DNA from 3 places in the Bacillus carboniphilus genome. Region 2 is predicted to be linked to each of the others. Evidence: a T-box and tRNA genes for the amino acid it is inferred to sense, from the RefSeq annotation. Region 2 holds a T-box; the other regions hold tRNA genes.

What was found. The T-box of region 2 lies ahead of metG (methionine--tRNA ligase). A T-box ahead of a tRNA ligase gene usually reads a tRNA of that ligase, here a tRNA-Met.
Region 1: it encodes a tRNA-Met, which carries the amino acid that the T-box ahead of metG (methionine--tRNA ligase) is inferred to sense. The anticodon was not compared.
Region 3: it encodes a tRNA-Met, which carries the amino acid that the T-box ahead of metG (methionine--tRNA ligase) is inferred to sense. The anticodon was not compared.

The regions. Positions count from the first base shown of each region.
Region 1 covers NZ_CP129013.1:2,755,540-2,762,547, forward strand. Annotated here, with positions in the region: gene LC087_RS14070 (polysaccharide biosynthesis C-terminal domain-containing protein) at 1-265, shown strand, start outside; partial or broken gene mazG (nucleoside triphosphate pyrophosphohydrolase) at 262-1,732, shown strand; gene LC087_RS14080 (RNA-binding S4 domain-containing protein) at 1,735-1,989, shown strand; gene yabP (sporulation protein YabP) at 2,077-2,382, shown strand; gene yabQ (spore cortex biosynthesis protein YabQ) at 2,379-2,627, shown strand; gene LC087_RS14090 (FtsB family cell division protein) at 3,033-3,410, shown strand; gene LC087_RS14095 (S1 domain-containing RNA-binding protein) at 3,505-3,921, shown strand; tRNA gene LC087_RS14100 (tRNA-Met) at 4,154-4,227, shown strand; tRNA gene LC087_RS14105 (tRNA-Glu) at 4,245-4,316, shown strand; gene LC087_RS14110 (hypothetical protein) at 4,726-4,869, opposite strand; gene LC087_RS14115 (hypothetical protein) at 5,481-6,164, shown strand; gene spoIIE (stage II sporulation protein E) at 6,149-7,008, shown strand, end outside.
Region 2 covers NZ_CP129013.1:3,279,660-3,286,667, forward strand. Annotated here, with positions in the region: gene LC087_RS17105 (HAD family hydrolase) at 1-122, shown strand, start outside; gene LC087_RS17110 (RNA-guided endonuclease TnpB family protein) at 224-1,336, shown strand; partial or broken gene LC087_RS19835 (DEAD/DEAH box helicase family protein) at 2,151-2,647, shown strand; gene LC087_RS19840 (C-terminal helicase domain-containing protein) at 2,876-3,262, shown strand; gene LC087_RS17120 (hypothetical protein) at 3,295-3,825, opposite strand; gene LC087_RS17125 (DUF2812 domain-containing protein) at 3,845-4,441, opposite strand; T-box leader at 4,575-4,848, shown strand; gene metG (methionine--tRNA ligase) at 5,107-6,723, shown strand; gene LC087_RS17135 (hypothetical protein) at 6,751-6,909, shown strand.
Region 3 covers NZ_CP129013.1:3,012,080-3,019,087, reverse strand. Annotated here, with positions in the region: gene tsaD (tRNA (adenosine(37)-N6)-threonylcarbamoyltransferase complex transferase subunit TsaD) at 165-1,184, opposite strand; gene rimI (ribosomal protein S18-alanine N-acetyltransferase) at 1,181-1,648, opposite strand; gene tsaB (tRNA (adenosine(37)-N6)-threonylcarbamoyltransferase complex dimerization subunit type 1 TsaB) at 1,618-2,316, opposite strand; gene tsaE (tRNA (adenosine(37)-N6)-threonylcarbamoyltransferase complex ATPase subunit type 1 TsaE) at 2,297-2,761, opposite strand; gene thiL (thiamine-phosphate kinase) at 2,778-3,773, opposite strand; gene LC087_RS15610 (PhzF family phenazine biosynthesis protein) at 3,974-4,759, shown strand; tRNA gene LC087_RS15605 (tRNA-Asp) at 4,945-5,020, opposite strand; tRNA gene LC087_RS15600 (tRNA-Met) at 5,026-5,102, opposite strand; rRNA gene rrf (5S ribosomal RNA) at 5,429-5,544, opposite strand; rRNA gene LC087_RS15590 (23S ribosomal RNA) at 5,611-7,008, opposite strand, start outside.

The sequences.
Region 1 (7,008 bases), 520 kb from region 2:
CGAATGGAAACCACTTGTTATGACGCTTTTTTCAGTAGGGATTATGTACGTCGTTATTAAATTTTATCATACCGGATTTGAATGGATATATCCATTTTCACAAAGATGGACTGAGACGATGAAAGCCATGTCTTCAGTTTTTATTGGAGGGACCGTTTATATTGTTTTAGTCTTTCGAACTAACGTATATTCTGAAAAGGAAAAAGAAAACTTACCCGTTATAAAAAAATGGAGAACTAAAAAAGATAGGGGATACAAAGGATGAAAAAGATTCATGTAATCGGGCTAGGATCAGGAGATTTAGTTGATTTGCCATTAGGAATTTATCGATTACTACTTTCTGGTTTACCTGTCTATTTAAGAACCGAAGAGCATCCTGTAATCGAACAACTTAAAAATGAAGAGAAATCCTTTAACTTCCATTCATATGATCATAAATATGAAGAGTGCAGTGATTTTGAAGAAGTGTATCAACAAATTGTGAATTCATTAGTAGAAAAAGCGCAGGATAATGAAATAATTTATGGAGTTCCAGGGCACCCATTAGTAGCGGAAAAAACGGTGAAGGTTTTGCTTGAAGAAGCGAAGGAGAACAGGGTGAATGTTGAAATTGTAGGTGGACATTCGTTTATTGATTCCATTTTTACATCTTTAAAAATTGATCCAATTGATGGCTTTCAATTATTGGATAGTAGTGATCTACAGAATCAAACATTAAACTTTCAAGGTCACATCATCATTGGTCAAGTTTATGATCAACTTAGTTCTTCAAATGTCAAATTATCGTTAATGGAACAACTGCCGGATGAATATGAAATCTATATCGTTACGGCTGCAGGAACGACAAATGAAGAGATTAAGAAGACCAAACTTTATGAACTTGATCGAAACATGAATGTAAGTAATTTAACGAGTGTTTATATTCCACCTGTAAATCAAGATGAACCCATGTATCACCGCTTTGAAGTCTTGCAATCAATAATTGCAAAACTAAGGGGACCGGATGGTTGCCCGTGGGATCAAAAACAAACGCATGAATCATTAAAAAAAATACTTAATTGAAGAGTGCTACGAACTGTTAGATGCAATCGATCAAGCTGATATTGATCATATCATTGAGGAACTAGGGGATGTTTTACTACAGGTCATGCTACATGCACAAATAGGTGAAGATGAAGGTTATTTTTCAATTTCGGATGTTATTCAATCTATTTCTGAAAAGATGGTTCGACGTCATCCGCACGTATTTGGAGAAAAATCGGTTTCATCGGTTGATGAAGTGATGAGTAATTGGCATGAGATTAAAAAAAGTGAAGGGAAAGAGGATCATTCTTCACTACTTTTCTCAGTTGCTAAAACGTTACCTGCACTTTCAAAAGCATACCATTATCAAAGAAAAGCAGCAAAAGTAGGCTTTGATTGGGAAAATAAAGAAGATATAATAGGGAAAGTAGAAGAAGAGTTAGCTGAATTTAAACAAGAAATTATAATAGGGAACCAGATGTTATCAATTGAAGAATTTGGTGATCTTTTATTCGCAATTGTGAATGTAGGACGTCATTATGGGATAGAACCTGAAGAAGCATTGAACATGACCAATCATAAATTTTTTAGACGGTTTTCTTATATCGAGAAAAAAGCTTCAAAGGATAGCAAGTCACTTGAGGAAATGAGTCTCAAGGAGATGGATTGTTATTGGGAAGAAGCGAAGACGATCGAGGGGGAAGAATAAAAATGAGATTAGATAAATTTTTAAAAGTCTCAAGGTTAATTAAGCGTCGTACTCTAGCAAAAGAAGTGGCTGACCAAGGACGTATTTTAATTAATGGCCAGGAAGCAAAAGCGAGTACACAAGTGAAAATAGGCGATCAACTAGAGATTCAATTTGGCCAAAAGAAAGTTACGATAAAGGTGGAAGATTTAAAAGACACAACGAAGAAAGAAGAAGCAGCAAATCTATATACAATCGTGAAAGAAGTTAAAATTTAGTTGTAGTTAAGAGGGCTTGTTCTAATTCATTCGTAGAATACATATAGATGTATTAAATAAGTATTCTACGAATGTGAGGGATTAAGAATGAGTTCTTATTATGATATGAATCCATCCCAAAAACCTGTCACGCCAGAACATGATGTAGTAATGAAAAACCGCAGGCTCCTTGATATTACAGGCGTTAAACAAGTGGAGAGTTTTGATAACGAGGAGTTTTTACTTGAAACGGTGATGGGGGTTCTCGTTATTAGAGGACAAGACCTACAAATGAAAAACCTTGATGTTGAAAAAGGCCTTGTGTCTATTAAAGGAAAAGTGTTTGATATTCAATATTTAGACGATCAACAAATGGAGAAAGCTAAAGGGCTTTTTAGCAAGCTGTTCAAATGACCTTATCTGTGCAGTTTTATACGATCATAGGAATGGTACTAGTAGGCATTTGGTTAGGATTAATACTAGATACATATGGGCACTTATTAAACAGGTCAATGATATCAAGGTGGGTTGTTTTTTTTTATGACTTGCTTTTTTGGGTTCTACAAGGACTCATCATTTTTTACGTATTATTACTTATCAACGAGGGAGAAGTTAGGTTATACATCTCTTGCCTTATTATGTGGATTTGCTACTTATAGAGCTTTGTTTCAGACCATTTACATGAAATGTTTAAAAAAAAGTAATCTCTGTTGTAGTGTCTACTGTTATGACCTTTAAAAAGTTGACCATACTGTTAATTATCAGACCTTCTATCAATATTTTTCAGCTTTGTTTGACCATCATAACCGCTGTTGGATTGTTTCTATGGAAAATAATAAGAACTTGTTTGATTTTACTACTAAAGTTGTGTAAGATTTTATTAACGCCACTTTATTGGGTCTTTATGCCTATTTTAAATAGGATCCCTCTTCCTATAAAACAATTAATAATAAAAAAGAAAGATTATTTAACAGGATTTTCCGATCTAATCAAGAATATGATAAAGAATAGACGCAATTGACTGTACTGTATATATCTTAAAATAAAGAAATGGAGGATAAAGAATGAGTGCTGCTAGAGATGAAAAGATAAAACAATTGCAGTCTCAATATGCTTCAGAACGAGAAAAAAGTCAGAAACTTAATAAGAAAAAGAAAAAAGGCTTAATTCGTAGGCTGACCCTTCTGAGTTTAGTAGCTATTATTACGTTCACGGTCATAAGTACAACGCTGATAAGGCAATCAATTTCAATTGATAAACAAGAAGAAAAAAAGAGAGAGTTAAATGATAAACTAGAACAATTGGTTACCGAGGAAGAAAAGCTAAACCAACAAATTGAAAATTTAAATGATGATGAATACATTGAGAAATTGGCTAAAGATGTGTTTAAAGTGTCAAGAGACGGAGAAATTCTGTTAAATTCCAATAAACAAGGGGAATAGCTTTGTTGACACTTTATTTTTAGTTTAGGTATAATAAAACTGATTGTATTTCATATTCATTCGTTTATTGATTTTAAGGAGGAGCATTTTTTTTATGTCCATTGAAGTAGGCAGTAAGCTACAAGGAAAGGTTACCGGCATCACGAACTTTGGCGCCTTTGTTGAATTACCAGGTGGATCTACTGGGCTTGTTCATATTAGTGAGGTAGCAGACAATTTTGTTAAAGATATTAACGAGCATTTAAAAGTTGGCGACGAAGTTGAAGTAAAAGTGATTAATGTAGAGAAAGATGGAAAAATTGGTCTGTCTATTAAAAAAGCTAAAGATCGACCAGAGCGTCCACAACGTAATTCCGATTTTCGTAAGAAAGATCGAAAAAAAGAATACCGTCCACCAGAAAGCTTTGAACAAAAAATGAGTCGTTTTCTAAAGGACAGTGAAGATCGACTATCTACACTTAAGCGTCATAATGAATCGAGACGTGGTGGCCGCGGAGCTAAAAGAGGTTAAATGTACTTCTGCTTTTATATAAATTAATTTGCTACGATAGATTGATAAAGCACCTATGTATGCTAGGTGTTTTTTTGTTTTTTTGAGGGGTGTGTTTAAGAATTACCTCAAATTTAACCCTCCTTCACTATATGAAGTATTCTCTTGTAGAGTTCTAATTAAAAAAGTTTTAGCAAAAAGTTATTGACGTAAATTAAGATTGTATGTATTATAGAACATGTGCTTAATTTGAGGCGGTGTAGCTCAGCTGGCTAGAGCGTACGGTTCATACCCGTGAGGTCGGGGGTTCGATCCCCTCCGCCGCTATTTAAACTGAATATAAAGGCCCGTTGGTCAAGCGGTTAAGACACCGCCCTTTCACGGCGGTAACACGGGTTCGAATCCCGTACGGGTCATACATAAAAAAACGTGTAGAAATACACGTTTTTTTGTTGCGTTTTCACGGTCTCCAAAAGAAGTCTCTATCTGCAAGAAAGTGAATGATAGATCTCATTGATAAGGTGGAGGTTGTCAGGGCTGGTTCAGTCCAGAGTACCGTTCAAAGAGATGAGAGATACTTGAGAAGATCCTTATTATACCAATAGCTAAATGACGAGTAGTTTACATTTACTGTTTCGACACCTCTACATAAACAACCTGGTAAGAAGTGTCTCCTATAATTAATGGAGCAATAATGGATGATTACTGTTGGCAATCTTTGATACTACCCTTTATTGACTAATGTCTAAGTTTCTAACTCTGTGACTGATAAATAAATGATATAATTATCGCTATTTAAATTGACTCGTTTTTTCTATGCTATTTTCACTTTTCATTCTCTAAATCGTTTATTCTTATTTCAAGTTCCTTCACTTTTTTAGCATTAGTGAATGCCGTTGTAAAAGCAATTAAGCCAAAAGTGATAGCACTTATACTGAAGGAAAATCCAATAATCGCGAAAACCTCCATAATAATTCACCTCCCTGAACTACTATTACTCTGAATATTTTATTAGGTTCCTATTTTAACTTTAACTATTACAGATATTAAGTAAATTAAAAGATTAAGTTTCAGTCTTAGTAAATATCTAATTTTAGGTTTTTTCTTCTTCAAAAAAACATGACTTTATGATTAGATCATCAAACTTGTCCATGTATTTTCAGCATCGTAATATCTAGATTAGTGTGCAAAGCTATATGGAGATCTTCGTTTATTCAATTCAAATTGAAAGGTTTGTTTATATTGACTTTCAAAACCTAAAACTTATAATAACATAATTATCCAAAATTTAGTATAGGCTATACTTGTCCATCAAAAGGTAAAAAACAAATTCATCAAATTTTTAAAAGGGTTTTCAAGCAAACACACATGTAATATTGACAGTACACTTACAAAAACGAAGGGAGGGTTCGATAAAAACCTCGTTTACTTCTAAAAAATATGTCTCATCTCTATTGAGAACTGTCGTATAAAACATAAATAGTCGAAAGATTTTAAAAATTAAAGAGCCGTTTTGACAAAAATTTCTTAATCCTTTCGATATAATTGCCACTAACGACTCTAGTAATGGAGGGATTAGGATGGAAAGAGTTAATAGAACGTTATGGGTTTATGGTGCTGTTATGGTGGGAATGAATCATTTGCAAGTAAGAGTGATGACCTTTTTAAAAGTGCTCAAGGCAAGGCTCTATTCAATCTTTTTTTTCAAAGGACTTATTTTTAGTGTGATCGGTTTTTTGCTTGGACGAGCTTTGATCTTAACCGAACTTTCCCCGTTTTCATTGTCTTTCTTTGCAACCACCTTTTTAATGAAAAGAGAAAGGGCATTACTTGTTGCTTTTTCGTTAATCGCAGGAGCGTTAACAGTTGAACCAGAATTATCTATAGTACTAATAGCCTCAATGCTTCTTTTTCTATTCTTCTTTAAATTATTGGCCTTCATTTATGACGATTCATACAAAACACTTCCCGTAATGGTGGGTCTCTCCCTTTTTCTATCAAGAATTAGCTTTACATGGACTATGCAGCAAGAACTAGTGCCCTATGATTATTTTTTAGCTACTGTTGAAGCAGGATTAGGTTTAATATTGACCCTCATATTTTTGCAATGTATTCCTTTGATTACAACGCAAAACAATCGCTATACGTACAAGGTTGAAGAAATTATATGTTTTATGATTTTACTTGCATCTATATTAACCGGGTTGATTGGTTTAAATATAAATGGGGTTCAAGCTGAATTTGTCGCATGGCGAAGTATGTAGTTTTGTTTTTTGCTTTCATTGGTGGTGCTAGTATTGGCTGCACAGTTGGAATTGTGATTGGTTTAATCTTAAGTTTAGCCAATGTTGATAACTTAACTTACATGAGCTCTTTAGCTTTTTCAGGGTTACTCGGAGGATTACTTAAAGAAGCGAATAAATTCGCGGCAGGGCTTGGGTTATTAGGAGGGTCACTATTAATCTCTTTGTACGGTCAAGGCTCACAAGATATTTATAGCACAATAATTGAAACGGTTATCGCGATCGCTATCTTTCTCATTACTCCGAAAAGTTTTTATGAAAAGTTAGCTAAACACATCCCAGGGACAAATGAGCATGCGCTAGAGCAACAGCAATATGTAAGGAAAATCCGTGATGCAACGGCAAACCGAGTCAATCAGTTCTCTCAATTGTTTCAAGTGTTATCGGAAAGCTTTTCAACTTTTCATTCGAATAGTAAACAAGATGACAACGGTGAAACAGACTTGTTTTTAAGTAAAGTCACTGAACAATCATGTCAATCATGTTTTAAGAAACAATGGTGTTGGGCAAAGAACTTTGATACAACCTATGATCTTATGAGCGATATTATGAGAAATAAATTGGATGAAACCTATAAAAATAATAATAACCTAAAACGAAGGTTTGAAAACCACTGTACGAGAGTGAGTAAAGTGGAAAAAGCGATTGATAAGGAAATTCATTTTTATAAGGCGAATGAACAATATAAAAGACAGCTTATAGAAAGTAGAAAAGTTGTTTCTCAACAATTACTTGGGGTCTCAAAAGTGATGGAAGACTTCTCGAATGAAATAAAAAAAGAGAGGCAACAGCATTTCCTGCAGGA
Region 2 (7,008 bases):
ATCAAACAGGGATTGACTCTCTCGCTGTTACTTATGGTTATGGTTCATTGGAAGAGTTACGTGAGTTTAGTCCTACTTATATAGTAAATACAGTGGATGAAATAAAAGATATTTTAACCTAATTACCGAGAAGTCGCCCACTTCTAAATGAAGAGAAAGTGGGTGATGAATCGGTTCTTTTTTTGTATAATATTGTTATAGAATGTCAAGGTAGGTGAAAATCGTGACAAAGCTAAACAAGGCGTATAAATTCCGTATCTATCCTACACGTGAACAAGCTTCTCTTATTCGCAGAACCTTTGGTTGTGTGCGTTTTGTGTACAACAAAATGTTAGATGACCGTAAGAAAACCTATGAGAAATATAAGGATGATAAGGAAACCTTGAAAATGCAAAAGTTCCCGACACCTGCCCAGTACAAACAAGAATTCAAATGGTTGAAGGAAGTTGATTCACTCGCTTTAGCGAATGCACAAATCAATCTTCAAAAAGCGTATCAAAACTTCTTTGCTAAAAAGGCTGACTTTCCTACCTTCAAAAGTCGTAAATCGAGACAATCCTATACAACAAATGTGGTCAATGGGAATATTAAACTTATAGATGGATTGATCAAACTACCAAAACTGACATGGATAAAAATCAAACAGCATCGCCCAATACCTGATGGACATAAGATAAAAGCATGTACGATCTCCATGACTAAAACAGGGAAGTTTTTTGTGTCCATCTTGACTGAATATGAAAAGAAAATTGTAGAACAACCAGCTCATTTATTGATTGGTCTAGACTTTGTGATGAATGGCTTATTTGTCGATAGTGAAACAGGTAAGAAAGCCAATTACCCTCGTTTTTATCGTCAAATGGTAGAGAAGCTAGCCAAAGAAAGCCGCATATTAGCTAGACGAACAAAAGGCTCTTCTCGTTGGCATCAACAGCGCTTAAAAGTAGCGAAAATTCATGAGAAAATCGCCAACCAAAGAAAAGACTTTCTTCATAAACAGTCTTATAGACTCGCAAACCAATACGATTGCGTCATTATTGAAGACCTCGATATGAAAGGGATGTCTCAAGCATTGAAGTTTGGTAAAAGTGTAGCTGATAATGCCTGGGGGAGGTTCACATCCTATTTAGAGTACAAGTTAAAAGAACAAGGAAAGAAACTAATCAAGATTGATAAATGGTTTCCTTCTTCAAAAACGTGCTCAAATTGCGGTCAAATCAAGGAAGAATTGACGCTTTCTGACCGAGTGTTCCATTGTCATTGTGGATTCTCATCCGATCGTGATTGGAATGCGTCAATCAATATCAAAAACGAAGGTATTCGAAAGCTTACATAAAGGAAACAAGAACTCTTGGTTCACGAGGGATCGCCTAGTCCATTAGAGACCATTAGGTTTCTGTACCTAGGAAGCATCCACCTCTAATCGCTAGAGTAGGTGGTATGTAGTTCACTAGAGAAGTGAGTCAATTTCATTATAGTGTGTGTTTAAAAAGTAGGGAAAAAAGGGCGCTGAATAGAAAAGCTGAAACCCTTTGTAAGTCCATCATCTAAGAACAGCCGCGTCCTGCGGCTAACAATGATGCTAGCACATCGTGTGCATCGCCGACAAGCATAAGGCGAACATAACGTGAAGGTGTTCTTTACCTTCACTAAGTGTTTGACTTATGACCTCGAGGGTGTAAGGGGTGAAGCTAGACAGGAACGAGGCGGTCTACTTAAGGATCACAGGCTAAGAACAACCACATCGCACGAGTTAACGCCTGCGCTAGCACTTCGTGTGCGCATGAGGAGCGGAAAAGCAACCAACAAAGTTATTCAACCGACCACTACGGAACATCATCTAAGTTCAGCCACTTCCTTTGGCTAACGATGATGCTAGGCCATCCAGGCCATCGTAGGACTTTTTAAACAACCTCTTATAGAAAACAAGAAAATAGATTTAATTTTTGAATACATCGTTGGTACTTTTTATTTTTGAGTTATGAAATTGATTCGAGTAATCATATTAAAGGAAAAGAGGGGGGAGGTCAAAGGTATTTAGGGTCTTACATTGTACATACTGTTATTATACTCTGTTAGGATAGACAGAGAGTTATCAATAAGATAAGATCAACTATACGATCATTTTTTCAAAGGAGATATCCACCCACATGCTTACGAATTTGAAACCATTCATCAAGACTAATTGGGAAAAACAGCAGTTTTCTCATTTCACTACTATTCAAGAAAAATCAATTCCCCTTATTATAGAGGGAAAAGACGTTATTGCTCAATCTCCAACAGGGACAGGAAAGACGTTAGCCTACTTGTTGCCGCTTTTACATAACATTGATTCAGAAAGCAAAGCCACTCAAGCCGTTATTTTAGCTTCTTCCCAAGAGTTGTAATGCAAATTTTAAAAGAAATTCAAACATGGGGAGAAGGCAGTGGCATTCGATCTGCTTCCATGATAGGTGGAGCAAACGTTAAAAGGCAGCTTGAAAAACTAAAGAAAAACCCTCATATCATTGTTGGGACACCAGGACGAGTGTTTGAACTCATTCAAAAGAAAAAACTGAAGATGCATGAGGTGAAAACGATTGTGTTAGATGAAGGCGATCAACTTTTAACACATGAACATGTATCAACAATTAAAAGCATCATCAAATCTTCTTTAGCTGATAGGCAAGTATTGTTGTTTTCAGCTACTTTACCAAAAGAAACGGAAGAAAAAGCAAAAGAGCTGACGAATGAAGCCACCATTATTAAAATTGACAAGGATGAATCGATTAACACAGCTGCTATCGACCATGTTTACTTTAAAGCAGAGCAAAGAGACAAAATGGCTGTTTTAGAAAAGCTATCGCGATTAGAAGACGTTAAAATTCTAGTCTTCATGAAAGATATAGGGCAAATAAATGTGGCGGCGGAAAAGCTATCATTTAAACAAATTGACGTATCACTTCTTCATAGTGAGCTGAACAAAGATAAGCGAAAAAAAGCCATGAAAGATTTTCGACAAGGCCAAACAAATATGCTCCTAGCAACAGATGTTGCGGCTAGAGGGCTGGATATCAAAGCCATCACCCATGTGGTTCATTTTGATTTCCCTAAAAGTCTCGAACAATATGTTCATCGTTCTGGTCGTACGGGAAGATTTGGAGCTGAAGGTACCGTTATATCTATTATTAATCATAAAGAAGAAAGAGATTTAGAAAGAATGGCAAAAAAAGCTTGGTTTCAAGGCGGAAGAAAAACGCTTTTATCATGGGGAAATTGTTGACGCATAAAACGAAACCATCAGTTGAGGAAAACTCACTGATGGTTTGTTTTTTTACTTGTAACTTCAATTAACTCTTCTATAGATTCTTCTCCTAAGTATTCGATATAGTAAACAACATTCTCTTTTCTTGCAATGATGGCCTTTTTGAGACCGTCTTCATTTATCCACAGTTCATCAAAAGTACGATTATCCAGTGGTTGAAAATTTTTATTGAATGATCTTTTGTCCATTAAATCATTAACAAAACGCTTTGCTAACCAAGTGGTTTTTATGTCGTATCGCTCAGATATAAGAGATGGTCGGTACTCCATATTCATGTGATTCCACTGTCTATCTTTAAATTCAACTACTTCATATAACTCTTCATAAGCATGGACGAAAAGACTTGAATCTTTTAAAAAATAGCTTTCGTGATCATCTCTTTCATAGTTAGCTTCATTATTGATATCGTCCATTCCGACAACTGATAAGTTCTCATCTAATATTTTATGGTAACGATCATCATCATTTGTATTTAATAGATTACTCCAAGCGAATCCATTCAAAATTAGCACAAACGCCAACATAATGACTCCTTTTAGATTATATTGAAACCTTTTTTTTCTTATAATTTGTACGATGGTTGAGAAAAACACCAGACCTTAATTTGTTGATTAGCTTTTGTGTATGGAAGACGTTTGCTATCATGTTGAGTGATAGAATGAAGAAGAAGAGAGAAATACAAAAAATAAATACCATATTATTATTTAAATAGCTCGTCACAGGATTTCTATAAATTAAAAATAGATTTAAAAAATAGATGATTGTAACAACGGCGAATGAGACCGTATTTGTGATGGCTTTTTTTTTCAAACGATTGAACACTTTTGCTTGTTCTTTTGGTTCAGCATATAGCTCCTCCATTTTCCCTCTAAATATAAGAATTACATCGCTACGATCAACATATTCCCACCCTTCTTGTTTGAAAAGCTCAATCTTATCTTTATACGTACTGTTATTCTCTTTGATATCAATTCGGTAGTTGATGGTTTCGGGTTCACATTGTTCAAAAGTAGCCCATAAACTATTGATTTTAATCAGCTTCCACCCTTGTTTCGCCATGTCTGTCAGCCAAGACTCGTATTCTTCAACATGCCACTGATTAAGTGAGCGGAATTTTCTTTTGATTTTTTTCTTCATTATAGTAACTCCCCTTTGGTTACTATTATTTCAAATGGCTAACGACATGACAACAGTTTTAGATGTAGATATTTAACAAATTTATATTGAACGAATGGCACAATTATGATATTCTTATCCTTAATTATTTACTAGAAAAGCGATGATGAGGAAAAGTAAATTGAATCTTTCTTTATACAGAGAGTGCCGAATGGTGAGAAAGCACAAGGAAAATCAATTGAAAAATGGTCTTTGAGCTGCTAGCTGAACTTCCCTTGGATAATAGGGAGTAGTAGGTGTGGCCGAGTATGTCTCTCGTTATAAAAGACAACGGTATAAGAGCTTGTTGCCTCCGTACCGGTTGAGGTTGATGATTTATTGTCAACGAATAAAGGTGGTACCACGGGATCCAAAGTCTCGTCCTTATTGTATGTTACATAAGGACGGGGCTTTTTTTACAGAGTAAGAAAGTATATAAATAGGTCTTTTTTTGGATGGTGCTTTTATTTTTGTCTAGCTCCAGCGCCCAGCGACTGGTGATGCTTCGTCCTCCTCTCTACGATAAGTCAACATCGAAGCCTGCGGCTTTTCGTGTTTCCTTTATCTCATGCGGGGGTCTATAAGCACCTGCGTCGCTAGATGGGCGCTTGCGCTTTTCTTATACTTTAGAATTAGGAGTGTTAATGATGAGTGTATTTATAGGTGGGGCTTGGCCTTATGCGAATGGGTCCTTACACATTGGACATATCGCTAGTTTATTACCAGGTGATATTATCGCTCGATATTACAGACAAAAAGGAGAAAAGGTTTTATACGTTTCAGGAAGTGACTGTAATGGAACGCCGATAGCGATACGTGCAAAACAAGAGAACAAATTGGTGTCGGAAATTGTGAATGATTATCATGAGGAATTCCTCTCTTGCTTTGAAAAATTAGGTTTTACTTATGATCATTATGGAAGAACGGACAGTGAAGACCACCATCAAACAGTACAAAAAGTGTTTAAAGAACTATTAAATAAGGAATTCATCTATAAGAAGGTTGTGAAGCAAACGTATTGTGATGCATGCCAGCAGTCATTACCAGATCGTTACGTAGAGGGAACTTGTCCGCACTGTCATCATCCTGCTCGAGGAGATCAGTGTGAAAGCTGCTCGAAAATATTAGATGCCGCAGATTTATTGGATAAAAAGTGTAAGAATTGTGGGAATGAACCATCAATGAAGGACTCGGAGCAGTTTTATTTTACTTTGAAAAAATTTCAGCCCTCATTAGAAAGTTACTTAGAGAAGGCTAAAGAAAATTGGCGAGACAATGCGATTCAGCTTACCGAACGGTATTTGCGTGAAGGTTTAGTTGATCGAGCAGCTTCAAGAGATTTATCAGTAGGAGTGCCGCTACCTGTAGATGGATATGAAGACAAAAAGGTGTATGTGTGGATCGAAGCGGTTTGTGGATACCTTTCAGCAAGTAATCAAACAAAAGATGGAGGATTATTTTGGACAGAACATACGAAAACCTACTATGTTCATGGGAAAGATAACATTCCTTTTCACACGATTATTTGGTCAGCCATTTTATTAGGGATAGATAAAAGACCATTGCCTCAATCCATTATTTCTAGTGAATATGTGACGCTGGAAAAGAAAAAAATTTCTACAAGTAGAAATTGGGCAATATGGGTGAAGGATCTACTGGATCGGTACCATCCTGATACGGTTCGTTACTTTTTAACGATTAATGCACCCGAAAATCGCGATGCCGATTTTTCCTGGAGAGAGTTCATATACAGTCATAATAGCGAACTTTTAGGTTCGTATGGAAATTTTATTAATCGTACATTAAAATTTATTGAAAAATACTTTGATGGAGAAATTCCTAATGAAAAGATTGATCCCGTATTAAAAGATCAAGTAGTGACTCTTTATGATCAGGTAGGGGAATTAATTGAGAAAGGTCAATTGAAAAAGGGAATAGAAGAAGTATTCTTACTCGTTAAAAAAGCAAATAAATATTTTGATGAAAGGGAGCCATGGAAAACGAGAACCGAAAATATAAAAGAGTGTAGGCAAACGCTGGCTACCTGTGTTCATTTAATCATAAATTTTGCGCAAATCTTATCACCTTTTTTACCGTTTTCCAGTCAAGAAATACAGAGGTATTTCCAGATTGAAGAGTGGAAATGGGAACCATTATTTATCATATGGAATGGAACGATTGAAAATGTAAAACCATTGTTTGACCGAATTGATATAAAAGTGATTGAAGAAGAGAAGGAGAGGTTGTTTAATAAAAACGTGTAGGATTAAAATTTTAAAGGGGAGAGGCAAATGGATTTACTTTTTTGGTTTACCATTATTCTTACTGGTTGTTTAATCTATGAAATGTATAAACTGAAGAAAAAATATCAACTAAAAGAAAAAGAAATCGAATTAGAAAAGAAGAAGATAGAGTTAGAAATGATAAAATGTCAAAATCAAAAAGTGTAATATTTATAAGGACTAGAGGGGCTTTTTATTATTAGGTAGCCCCTTTTCAATTTTCAAATAGGTCTCCTTTAAAATTCGCTTCTTGTTTCAATGCTTTGT
Region 3 (7,008 bases), 270 kb from region 2:
ACTTTATCCACAAGATAAGTAGAAATTATCAACATCACTAATAAATTTTTTAAAGCTTATTGTACCAGGTTCTTTTTAGATTACTCACATTTTAATTTTAGGTGTGAGTATTTTTGTGGATAAAAAAAGGATAACCTCTTTCAAGGCTACCCGCTTTGACACTCTCACCCCTCAATTGACAAACCAGGATGAGCATTCATCGACATATCACCGTATTTTCCTTGTTGAAAAGAAATGTATCCAGCTGCTGCAATCATGGCAGCGTTGTCTGTACATAAGTGAAGAGGTGGAATCATTAGTTCAAGCTTACCATTGTCCACAAATACCTCTTGTAGGGCAGCTCGAAGTCCTTTGTTTGCAGCGACTCCTCCCGCTAACAACACTTGTTCTACTTCTAGTTCTTCTGCTGCTTGCTTCGTTTTTGTTACAAGTACATCAATCACGCTCTCTTGAAAACTTGCTGCTAAATCTTCTTTTGAAATTTCAATTCCTTTTTGCTTTGCATTGTGGACGGTGTTAATAACTGCCGATTTTAAACCACTAAAGCTAAAGTCATAAGAGTCTTTCTCTAACCAAGCTCTTGGTAAGTCTATAGTTGGGCTTCCTAATTGAGCTAACTTATCGATATGAGGTCCTCCTGGGTAAGGAAGACCTAATGTCCTTGCCACTTTATCATAAGCCTCGCCAGCTGCATCATCTCTAGTTTCACCGATAACTTGAAAATGTCCATGCTCCTTCATGTAGATGAGCTCCGTATGCCCTCCAGAAACCACTAACGATAATAACGGAAAAGATAATTTCCCTATTAACTGATTAGCATAAATATGTCCTGCTATATGATGAACACCTACAAGAGGTTTACTATGAACATAGGCAAGAGCTTTTGCGGCATTAATTCCAACAAGCAATGCCCCAACAAGACCTGGTCCCTCTGTAACAGCGATTGCATCTATTTGTTCTATTTCCATATTTGCCTTGGCTAACGTTTCTTCCATAACAATGGTTATTTGTTCAACATGATGTCTTGATGCAATTTCAGGAACGACACCACCGAATCTTTTATGACTTTCAATTTGTGATGCAACAACGTTTGAAATTAATTCAGACCCATTTTTTACAATCGCTGCTGCTGTTTCATCACAACTCGTTTCAATTCCTAATATGTACACATCTTCGTTCGTCATTTTAATTTCACCCACATTAATAAAGCATCTTCTAAATTATCTTGATAATAGTTTTTCCTTAACGTAACACCTATAAATCCAAGCTTTTTATATAAAGATTGAGCCACATGATTCGATACTCGCACTTCTAACGTCATTTGCTCAGCCCCTAATGATAATGCAATCCCCATTGCTTTTTTCATTAGTTGTTCTCCTAATTGATTTCCTCGATAAGCTGGAGCAATTGCGATGTTGGTAATTTGGGCATCATCAAACATCACCCATAACCCACAAAAACCAATGATTTCGAGATCTTTTTCCAGTACTAAGTAATGAGCGAAGCGATTTTGGGAAACTTCCTCATAAAACGCTTCCTTCGACCATGGAGTAGCAAAACACTGTTTTTCAATTTCATAAACAGAGTCAATGTCATGTATCGTCATTGAACGGATGATCAGCTCTTCATTTTGTTTTCTGCTAACCATTTTGCCTCTGCCTCAGCTAATCTTATATAATTTGGGGTCAAAGAATGAACCTCTCCAGGCTCTTGTAGTTCTGATACTTTCAATAAGGAAGAAGGTCTTGCGTTATGTAATACCTCATTCGTAAAGAACGCTTTATTACCTAAAATACTTCTAATTTCGTCCTCGAATTGAACTGTATCCTTTCCTATAAACAAAATTCTTTCCTCTTGCTCCTCTTTTAGCTCATGTAACCACTTAGAGAGTGAAACATTTTGATCTTCTTTCTCTACATAAAGACGATCATTAAATGAATAAAGGCCAGTATATACATTTCCTCTTCTCGCATCTAATAATGGAGACAATTTCCCTTTAAAAAAGTGTCCATTCATCGCCATTACTTGAAGACTAGATACAGCTACTATTGGGATTTTAAGGCTCCATGCCATCGTTTTTGCGATCGTCATTCCAATTCGAACACCTGTATAAGAGCCTGGACCTTTCGCAACTACGATCCTATCTAGCTGTTTAGGATGAATATCACAATCAGCTAACAGTTGAACAATCGTTGGCATCGCTCGGACAGAATGATTTTTCTTTACAGTCGTAATAGATTCTGCGATTATTTTTTTGTCTTTACTTATGGCAACTCCTAACGTTTCATTGGACGTATCAATGGCCAACACATTCATGTTCCTCAAACTCCTTATACATCTGCTTATATCGGTCACCTAAAGGGATAAATACAAGCTCCCGTTCATTTTCAGATTTTCGATAAATTTCAATTTGTAAACGCTCTTCAGGAAGCTCTTCCTTAATAATATGAGCCCACTCGATCACCGTTACTCCGTCTCCATGAAAATATTCGTCAAATCCTAGTTCTTCTACACCGTTTTCTAATCGATAGACATCCATATGGTAAAGAGGAAGTCTCCCGTCTAAATATTCTTTGATAATCGTAAATGTAGGACTGTTCACATTCCGTTCTATATTTAAGCCTTGGGCTAACCCTTTTGTAAAAGCCGTTTTTCCTGCTCCTAAATCGCCCTCTAACGTGATCACATCTCCTTTTTGAAGAAGCTGTGCTAATGTTTTTGCTAGTAGTGTCGTTCTTTCAGCAGAATTAGAATAGATCATATGTCTTTCCAAATCCTCACCTCTCTTCGGAAAAATGATTGTACCCGCCTTTGGTAAGAAGAATCGGATTATTTTTTTTAACTAAAAATACTTCTGGTTTATCCTCTTGGAGAATAACCTCACCAATTTGAGTAATCGACCAACCTTTTTGTTCAGTTAATTGTTGTAACTGATGAAAATCCTCTGATGGCATCGTGCCTAAAAGTTCAAAATCTTCTCCACCTGTTAAGGCATATTGTAAAGATTGATCTTTTCCATATAGGTTCTTTAACGATGTGCTCATTGGGATTGCCTCTTCTTCAATCATCATTGAAACCGATGAGGCTTCGGCTATTTCATAAAGCTCACTACTTAATCCATCGCTTATATCATTTAAACTTACCCGATTAATCTTTGCCAATTGTAAGCCTAAATCTACTTTAGGTGTAGGTCTTTGGTGTTTTTTAATTAAGTAACTATGATCATCCGTATGTTTTATATAATCATTTAAGAGGATATCTAAGCCACCGGCACTATCACCTAAAGATCCTGTGACAAAGATGATATCACCAGCTTTTGCGTTACTTCTCTTAGTAAAGCGACCACTTTCCATCTTTCCTAAAGCGGTAACAGCTATTGTAAGGGGTCCTCTCGTTGAAACCGTTTCTCCGCCTATTAGATCCATTTGATAAAGACTAGCACATTGCTCCATCCCTTTATAAATGGATTGAATTTCTTCGTCACTCCATGCGTTTGGAATTGAAATAGAGACTAAGTAATACAAAGGTTTTCCACCCATTGCGGCAATATCACTAACATTAATCGCCAAACTTTTATAGCCAATGTCTTCTAGCCCCATCGTTTGTTTTGTGAAATGAATCTCCTCTACCATCGTGTCAACACAAACAATTAAATGCTTTGGACTATTTATGACGGCCGCATCGTCACCAATACCTACCAAGACATCTTTGTTTTTTAGTGATGAAGGTGTAATGGAATTAATGATTGAAAACTCGTCTCGAATAATGACCACTCTTTCTATATAAAGTTAAGAATTGCTATGAAGGATAATACATCGGACTTATTGAACAATTAAATATATTTTATCTTATAAGTTATGAGCTATACAGTTAGTTTACAACAATCTAGACCAATCTCCAACACGAACAGCGTATTGGCTTTTAGAAATGAGAATATCGTGATATTCAATAAACAATATTGGGGGTGTTTTAGATGAGGTTTTATTTAGTAAATGCTTTCACTAATCAAGAATATGAAGGAGGTAACCCCTCTGTCATTGTCCTTTTGAAGAATGAACAATCAAGCAAATGGATGCAAGCTTGTGCTACATCTTTCAATCAACCTATTACTTGTTTTATCGTTGAAAAAAACCAAGGCTTTGAAATAAGATGGTTTACCCCTATATGTGAAATAGCCCTTTGTGGTCATGGTACTTTAGGGGCTGCTTATGTATTGTTTAAGGAAGGTTTCGTTTCTAATCAATCCCCTATTATATTTAACACAAATTCAGGAAAATTACATGCTGAAAAAAGTGGAGATTTTATTAACATAAGGATGAAGGCAAAAAAGTCAGTTCCAGTTACACTCACTGACGAATTAAGAAGCACCATTAATCAAAATATAGTAAATGTTGAATGGGCGGAAGATAGGTATATTCTCGAACTAGAGGGAAGAGAACTAGTACAAAAAGCAGTACCCAACCTTGAAAGTATTCGACGATTACAAGGAACTGGTGTGATTATTACGAGCAGTTGTAGAGATAAATATGATTTTGTATCAAGATATTTTGCACCAAAGATTGGTGTGAACGAAGATATTGTAACAGGTTCCTCTCATTGTGCCTTAGGTCCTTATTGGAAAAAAAGGCTTAACAAATCCCTCCTTTATGCATATCAGCATTCAGAACAGGGTGGTGAGTTGAAATTAAATGTATATGAAGATGGAATAGACCTATATGGCCGCTGCGTAATAACACATAAAGACACAATTATGATTTAGTGAATAAACTAATTCATATACCTTTAACCTTTGAAAATAGTGATCACAAGACTCAATCAGAGTCTTATCATATGAAGGAACTGGGTGTCAATATAAATAATACGCATAGTAATACAAAAGTCAAAATTTAATATTTTCTAGAAAACAAAAAAACATCCAATAATGAATGTTTGACTATTTTAATATGGCGGTCCCGACGGGAATCGAACCCGCGATCTCCTGCGTGACAGGCAGGCATGTTAACCGCTACACCACGGGACCGTTTTTGGTTGCGGGGATAGGATTTGAACCTATGACCTTCGGGTTATGAGCCCGACGAGCTACCAGACTGCTCCACCCCGCGATAATATTAAAGTATATTGTTGTTCTATGCTCTTAGTTAGCATGGACTGTCCCGATCTCAGGTTGTTTACTCAAGGTGTTGCTCGATCGGTACAACTCACTGTGGATTCGACGATGCTTTTGCTCGTTGCTCCACCCCGCGATAATATTAAAGTACATTGTTGTTCTATGCTCTTAGTTAGCAATTGACTGTCCCGATCTCAGGTTGTTTACTCAAGATGCTACTCCATCGGTACAACTCGCTGTGGATTCGACGATGCTTTTGCTCGTTGCTCCACCCCGCGATAATAGTAGTGTTTTTTAAAAATATATTATGTAAATAAAATAGCCTGGCAACGTCCTACTCTCACAGGGGGAGACCCCCAACTACCATCGGCGCTAAAGAGCTTAACTTCCGTGTTCGGCATGGGAACGGGTGTGGCCTCTTTGCCCTTATTACCAGGCTATGTTTGAAAGAAAGTTCATTCTTTCAAAACTAAATAACGAAAGGTGACAAGAATCGCATGTGTGTGGTTAAGTCCTCGATCGATTAGTATTCGTCAGCTCCATGTGTCACCACACGTCCACCTCGAACCTATCAACCTGATCATCTTTCAGGGATCTTACTCTATTGCTAGATGGGAAATCTCATCTTGAGGGGGGCTTCATGCTTAGATGCTTTCAGCACTTATCCCTTCCGCACATAGCTACCCAGCGATGCCTTTGGCAAGACAACTGGTACACCAGCGGTGCGTCCATCCCGATCCTCTCGTACTAAGGACAGCTCCTCTCAAATTTCCTGCGCCCACGACGGATAGGGACCGAACTGTCTCACGACGTTCTGAACCCAGCTCGCGTACCGCTTTAATGGGCGAACAGCCCAACCCTTGGGACCGACTACAGCCCCAGGATGCGATGAGCCGACATCGAGGTGCCAAACCTCCCCGTCGATGTGGACTCTTGGGGGAGATAAGCCTGTTATCCCCGGGGTAGCTTTTATCCGTTGAGCGATGGCCCTTCCATGCGGAACCACCGGATCACTAAGCCCGACTTTCGTCCCTGCTCGACTTGTAGGTCTCGCAGTCAAGCTCCCTTGTGCCTTTACACTCTACGAATGATTTCCAACCATTCTGAGGGAACCTTTGGGCGCCTCCGTTACTTTTTAGGAGGCGACCGCCCCAGTCAAACTGCCCACCTGACACTGTCTCCCACCCGGATGACGGGTGCGGGTTAGAAGGTCAATACAGCCAGGGTAGTATCCCAAAGACGCCTCCACCGAAGCTAGCGCTCCGGCTTCTATGGCTCCTACCTATTCTGTACAAGCTGTACCAACATTCAATATCAGGCTACAGTAAAGCTCCACGGGGTCTTTCCGTCCTGTCGCGGGTAACCTGCATCTTCACAGGTACTATAATTTCACCGAGTCTCTCGTTGAGACAGTGCCCAGATCGTTGCGCCTTTCGTGCGGGTCGGAACTTACCCGACAAGGAATTTCGCTACCTTAGGACCGTTATAGTTACGGCCGCCGTTTACTGGGGCTTCGGTTCACACCTTCGCTTACGCTAAGCGCTCCCCTTAACCTTCCAGCACCGGGCAGGCGTCAGCCCCTATACTTCGCCTTACGGCTTCGCAGAGACCTGTGTTTTTGCTAAACAGTCGCCTGGGCCTTTTCACTGCGGCTCTCTCGGGCTTGCACCCTACCAGAGCACCCCTTCTCCCGAAGTTACGGGGTCATTTTGCCGAGTTCCTTAACGAGAGTTCTCTCGATCACCTTAGGATTCTCTCCTCGCCTACCTGTGTCGGTTTGCGGTACGGGCACCTCCCACCTCGTTAGAGGCTTTTCTTGGCAGTGTGGAATCAGGAACTTCGGTACTCTATTTCCCTCGCCATCACAGCTCAGCCTTCATGATGAGCGGATTTGCCTACTC